Regions from separate parts of the Micromonospora sp. WMMD1076 genome, predicted to be linked through region 1. Evidence: riboswitches for the same ligand, from Rfam matches in the RefSeq annotation. Region 1 holds a riboswitch; the other holds the start of a gene.
The links. A riboswitch is a leader RNA that binds a small molecule or an ion and turns the genes downstream of it on or off. The one in region 1 is predicted to bind thiamine pyrophosphate.
Positions count from the first base shown of each region.

Region 2: it holds a riboswitch for thiamine pyrophosphate, as region 1 does, so the genes downstream of both, O7622_RS26690 (ECF transporter S component) here and thiE (thiamine phosphate synthase) in region 1, are expected to answer to the same signal.

Region 1 is NZ_CP120862.1:118,097-121,296, reverse strand. Features, by position in the region: gene O7622_RS00580 (ATP-binding cassette domain-containing protein) at 1-564, shown strand, start outside; gene O7622_RS00575 (hypothetical protein) at 561-707, shown strand; gene O7622_RS00570 (aldo/keto reductase) at 729-1,691, shown strand; TPP riboswitch at 1,772-1,883, shown strand; gene thiE (thiamine phosphate synthase) at 1,878-2,504, shown strand; gene thiO (glycine oxidase ThiO) at 2,498-3,200, shown strand, end outside.
Region 2 is NZ_CP120862.1:5,921,625-5,924,824, reverse strand. Features, by position in the region: gene O7622_RS26695 (ABC transporter ATP-binding protein) at 1-916, opposite strand, end outside; gene O7622_RS26690 (ECF transporter S component) at 1,030-1,620, opposite strand; TPP riboswitch at 1,696-1,802, opposite strand; gene O7622_RS26685 (alpha/beta hydrolase) at 1,879-2,715, shown strand; gene O7622_RS26680 (SIS domain-containing protein) at 2,712-3,200, shown strand, end outside.

The DNA of each region.
Region 1 (3,200 bases):
GGCAAGTCGCACTTCCTGCGCCTGCTGGCGCGGGGCGGCACCGACCCGGAGCCGGCCAACACGCCTGTCGACGGCGCGGCCGCGCTCGCGCCTGTCGCGCACGGCGGTGTGGCCCGGCTCGGCGCGCGGGTCCGGCCCGGGCACTTCTCGCAGACCCACGACCGGCCGGAGCTGATGACCAAGACGCTCGTCGAGGTGCTGTGGCGCGGCGACGACCACCGGGCCGGCATGGACCGGCACGCCGCGATGGCGGCGCTGTCCCGGTACGAGCTGGCAGGTCAGGGCGACCAGCGGTTCGGCACGCTCTCCGGCGGGCAGCAGGCGCGGTTCCTGGTGCTGCTGCTGGAGCTGTCCGGCGCGACGCTGCTGCTGCTCGACGAGCCCACCGACAACCTCGACCTGGCCTCGGCCGAGGCGCTGGAGGCCGGGCTGACCGCGTTCGAGGGGACTGTGGTCGCGGTGACGCACGACAGGTGGTTCACCCGTACCTTCGACCGGTTCGTGCTGTTCCGCGGCGACGGCGACGTGGTGGAGACGCCGGAGCCGGTCTGGGACGTGGGGTGATCGACCGGGACCTGGGCCTCTACTACCGGGGCGCGCCGGACCTGGCCGGGCTGGGCGCGGTGGGGCGTACCCCTGAGGAACTGGCGGCGACGATCGGTGACGCCCGGATGCTGGCCGCCGAGGTGCTGCCGCTCCCCGGATGACACCCGGGCAGCGGGCATAGGGTGGATCTCGTGAGTGAGATGACCTATCGCCGGCTGGGCGACTCCGGGCTCGTGGTGTCAGTTGTCGGCGTCGGCTGCAACAACTTCGGCCGCAAACTCGACAGCGACGGCACGCGGGCGGTGGTGGACGCCGCGCTCGACGCCGGGATCAACTTCTTCGACACCGCCGACATCTACGGCGAGCCGCAGGGCGCCTCCGAGGAACTGCTCGGCCAGGCGCTCAAGGGCCGCCGCGACGACGTGGTGGTGGCCACCAAGTTCGGCATGGACATGAACGGCGCGAACGGGCCGGACCACGGCGCCCGGGGTGCCCGCCGCTACATCGCCCGCGCGGTCGAGGCGTCGCTGCGCCGGCTCGGCACCGACCACATCGACCTGTACCAGATGCACGAGCCGGACCCGGGCACCCCGATCGACGAGACGCTCGCCGCGCTGGACGACCTGGTGACCGCCGGGAAGGTGCGCTACCTGGGCAACTCCAACTTCGCCGGCTGGCAGATCGCCGACGCCGACTGGACCGCGTCGTCGCAGGGGCGTACCCGGTTCATCTCCGCGCAGAACCACTACTCGCTGGTGGAGCGCGGGGTGGAGGACGAGGTGATCCCCGCCTGTGAGCGGTTCGGCCTCGGCATGCTGCCGTTCTTCCCGCTCGCCAACGGGCTGCTCACCGGCAAGTACAGGCGCGGCGAGGCGCCCCCGGCGGACAGCCGCCTGGCCGGTGGCGGCCGGTACGCCGAGCGGCTGGCCGCCGCGCGCTGGGACGTCATCGAGGCGATCGAGGCGTACGCGGCCGAGCGCGGCATCAGCATGCTCCAGGTGGCCATCGGCGGCCTGGCGGCCCGTCCCGCCGTGACGTCCGTGATCGCCGGTGCCACGACTCCCGCCCAGGTGAGCTCAAACGCCGAAGCCGGCACCTGGCACCCCACAGAAGAGGACCTCGACGCCCTGGACGCCGTCCTCTAACCCTCACCCTTTGTGCGTTTGGGTGGGACGAAGGTTACGAGGGGGTTCCGTACGGGCGGTAGGCGTCGTACGGTAGGCCGCAAGTGACCCACGGGAGCCCGGTGCGGACCGGGCTGAGAGGGGGGCTGGGAGCCCCCGACCGTCGAACCTGATCCGGGTAATGCCGGCGCAGGGAGGAGCGTTGCCGTGCTGTCCCTGGGACGACTGCATCTCATCACCGACACCCGGCCGGGGCGTGACCCGCTCGCCGTGCTGCGTGCCGCCCTGCCAGTGGCAGGCGCCGAACTCGTCGTGCAGGTGCGTGTGGAGGACGACGCCACCGACCGGGAGGCATACGAGCTGGCGTGCCGGGTGACCGAGGCGTGCCGGCCGTACGGGGCGCTGTGCCTGGTCAACGACCGGCTGCACGTGGCGCTCGCGGTGGACGCCGCCGGTGGCCACGTCGGCGCGGACGACCTGCCGGTCGCAGCCGCGCGCCGCGTGCTCGGCCCGGACGCGGTGCTCGGCGCGACCGCCCGCGAGCCGGTGGGTGCCCGCGCGGCCGTGGATGCTGGCGCGAGCTACCTGGGCGTGGGCCCGTGCCACGTCACCACCACCAAGTCCGGCCTGCCGGACCCGATCGGCCCCGGAGGGGTACGCGCGGTCGCCGAGGCGGTGACCGTGCCGGTGATCGCGATCGGCGGGGTGACCGCCGCGAGCGTGCCGGAGTTGCGGGCGGCCGGGGCGTACGGGGTGGCGGTGGTCGGCGCGCTCAGCCTGGCCGCCGATCCGGCGCACGCCACGGCCGAGCTGATGCGGGCCCTGACGTGTTAAAAGGGGGCCCTTCCTCTACCGGAGGCGTTAACAAGGGGCCCTTCCTTACCGACGTGGCGGTGGTGGGGGGCGGGCCGATCGGGTGGGCGATCGCGTGGCGGTGCGCGCAGCGCGGGCTGCGCGTGGTGGTGCACGACGACCGGCCCGGGTCGGGCGCGTCGTCGGTGGCCGCCGGGATGCTCTCGCCGGTCGCCGAGGCGTACTTCGGTGAGCACGAGCTGACCGCGCTTCTCGTCGAGTCCGCCGCCCGCTGGCCCGGTTTCGCGGCCGAGCTGACCGGGGCGAGCGGCGTTGACCTCGGCTATCGCAGCGAGGGCACGCTCGTCGTCGGGCTCACCGCCGACGACCTGGCCGAGGCGGGGCGGCTGTGGTCGTACCAACGGGGTCTGGGACTGCCGATCACGCCGCTGCGCCCCTCGGAGCTGCGCGACCGCGAACCGGCGCTGGCGCCGCGCGTGCGCGGCGGCGCTGTCGCGCCCGGCGACCACCAGGTCGACCCGCGGCGGCTGGTCGCCGCGTTGCGCACTGCCGCGGAACGCGCCGGCGTGGAGCTGCGCCCGGCCCGCGTCGGCGCGCTGTCCGAGGTGGACGCGCGGGTCACAGTGGTCGCGGCCGGCTGCGGCGCGGCGGCGCTGAGCGGCCTGCCGGTCCGGCCGGTCAAGGGCCAGGTGCTGCGGCTGCGCGCGCCGGGCGGCG
Region 2 (3,200 bases), 640 kb from region 1:
GTTTCAGCAGGCCGCCCAGGAGCAGCGCCAGTGTGGACTTCCCGGCCCCGTTGGGGCCGAGGACGGCGAGCGCCTCGCCGGCGCGTACCCGAAGATCGGTGGGGTCGAGCCGCGGCGGCAGGCCGAGCCGCTCCGCGGTGAGCAGCACGTCGCCGGGCGGCGTGCTGGCGTGGCGGGGTGGCGCGACGTGGCCGGGTACCCAGACCCCGGCGGCGGCCAGCGCGTCGCCGTGCGCGGCGAAGACCTCGTCGGGCGGCCCGTCGGCGCGCACCCCGCCGCCGGGTTCCAGCACCACGACGCGGTCGACCAGTGGCAGCGCCTCGATGACCCGGTGCTCGACCAGGACCATCGTGGCGTCCCTGTTGAGCGCGTTCGCGACGGCCCGGCGGATCAGGGTGGCACCGGCCGGGTCGAGGTTGGCTGTGGGCTCGTCGAGCAGGAGCAGCCCGGGGCGCAGCGCGAGCGTGCCGGCCAGCGCCAGCCGCTGCTGCTCGCCGCCGCTGAGCGCGGCGGTGGGGCGGTCCCTGTCGTACGGGAAGCCGACCCGGTGCAGCGCCTCGTCGACGCGGGGCCAGATCTCCCCGGCGGGTACGCCACGGTTCTCCAGCCCGAACGCCACGTCGTCGCCGGAGCGGGCCATGACGAGCTGGGTCTCCGGGTCCTGGAAGACGATGCCGACGCGCTCGCGGGCCTTGCGCGGGTCCAGCCCGTCGATCTCGACGGTGCCCTCCTGCTCGCCGGAGTCCTCCGGCAGCAGCCCGGCCAGCGCGGCCAGCAGCGTGCTCTTACCGGCACCGGAGGGCCCGAGCAGCAGCACCCGCTCGCCGCTCTCCACGCGCAGATCCACCCCGCGCAGAGCCCAGCGTTTCCGTCCGCCGTGCCGCCACCCGAACCCCCGCAGCACCACCCCGCTCACCGCCCGCCCACCCCCTCTCCTGGCCCAGCCTGCGTGATCAAGGAGTTCGCGTCCGGAGAACCGTGCCCGGCGGACGCAAACTCCTTGATCACCGGGCGGGGTGGGGTGAGGCCTCAGACCAGGGCTCGGTCGCGGCCGGCGGGGAAGCGGTCCAGGACGCCGGTGTTCGCCAGCGCGCGAGTGAGGACGTGCGCGCCCAGACCGGCGACGATCGTGGCGCTGACGATCGTGATCAGCGCATACGGGAGGCGGTAGGAGGCGAAGTCGAACGCCTTGTTCCAGTAGACGAAGTCGAAGATCGCCGCGCCGAGGCCGGTCAGCGCGCCGGCCAGCACCGCCACCGGCAGGCGGAACGAGCGGTACCGGAACGCGGCGAAGGCCAGCTCGGCGCCGATGCCCTGCATCAGGCCCTGCAGGATCACGATGCTCGCCCACTGGCTGCCCAGCAGGGCGGAGATGATCGCGGCCACCGTCTCGCAGTACAGCGCGGCGCCCGGCTTGCGGATGATCAGGCCGGCGAGCACTGCCGGGATCAGCCACACGCCGTAGAGCACGGCCTGTGCCGGCGGGAAGAACGCGAACGCCGCGTCGGTGGCGCTCCAGAGCAGGCCCCAGGCCCAGAAGACGACGCCGAAGGCGACGGCGATGACCGAGGCGACGACGATGTCGACGGTACGCCAGCGGTTGCTGTCGGTGTGGTTCACGGTTGGCTCCCAGTTCGTCGAGGTGAACCAGGAGAAGACGCACGCCGCGCCCGGTGGTCACCGGACGTCGACGCGGCTGGAGGTCGACCGAACTCCCTGCGCTGGCATTACCCAGATCAGGTTCGAGGGTCTGCGGGCACCGGCCCGCACTCTCAGCGCTGTGCGCTCCCCTGTCGGATGTGAAGTTGTCTCGTCGCAGACGCTAGCACCGACCACGGCCCCCGGCCCAGCGGGGCGAGTGTCGGTATGGTGGCGATCATGCTGGTGGATGCGCGGGGACTGACGTTCGAGGTACGCGCCGGCGGCCCCGAGGACGGTGACCCGGTCCTGCTGCTGCACGGCTTCCCGCAGCACTCCGGTGAGTGGGACGCGGTCACGCCCGCGCTGCACGCCGCCGGGCTGCGCACGTACGCGCTCGACCAGCGCGGCTACTCGCCCGGGGCGCGCCCGGCGGACGTCGGGGCGTACCGGATTCCGGAGCTGGTGGCCGACGCGGCTGCGGTGCTGGACGCGCTCGGGGTGACAGGCGCGCACGTGGTCGGCCACGACTGGGGCGCGATCGTGGCGTGGGGCCTGGCGGCGGCGCACCCGGAGCGGGTCCGGACGCTCACCGCGGTGTCGGTGCCGCACCCGGCCGCGATGGGGCACGCGCTCGCCACCGACCCGCGGCAGAAGGTCAAGTCCGCCTACATCGCGTTGTTCCGCAAGCCCGGTGCGGCGGAGAAGGTGCTGCTGGCGTGGAACGGCGCCACGCTGCGCAAGCTGCTGAGCGGCGTCGGCGACGCCGGCACTGTCGCCCGGTACGCCGAGCCGATGCGCGAGCCGGGCGCGTTGACGGCGGCGCTGAACTGGTACCGCGCGATGACCGGGACGGACATGAAGGCGGTCGCCCCGGCCGGGGTGCCCACCACGTTCGTCTGGAGCGACAAGGACGTGGCGATCGGCCGGACGGCCGCGCAGGCGTGCGCCGCGCACGTCACCGGTGACTACCGGTTCGTGGTGCTGCCCGGGGTCAGCCACTGGATCCCGGACGAGGCGCCCGGCCCGCTGGCCGAGGCGATCCTCGCCCGGTGCGCAGGAACGGAGGAGGCATGACGGTGAGCGCCGAGGCGTACCTGGCGGTGGTGACCGAGACGATCGGCCGGGTCGCCGCCGAGCAGCGGCGCAACGTGGCCGACGCGGCCGACCTGATCGCGGCGGCGCTGCGCGCCGACGGCGTGGTGCACGCGTTCGGCACCGGGCACTCCGAGGCGCTGGCCATGGAGATCGCCGGGCGGGCCGGCGGGCTGGTGCCCACCAACCGGATCGCGTTGCGTGACCTGGTGCTGGTCGGCGGCGACCCGGCCGACGTGCTCGGCCCGAAGCTGGAACGCGACCCGGCGGTGGCGCACCGCCTCTACGAGCTGGCGCCGATCCGGCCGCAGGACGTGTTCGTGCTGGCCTCGAACTCGGGCGTGAACGGGGCGATGGTCGAGTTCGCGTCCGTCGTGAAGGAACGCGGGCACGGCCTGGTGGCGATCACGTCGGCGCAGCACTCGGCCCGGATGGCGTCGCGGCACCCGTCCGGCCGCAAGCTCGCC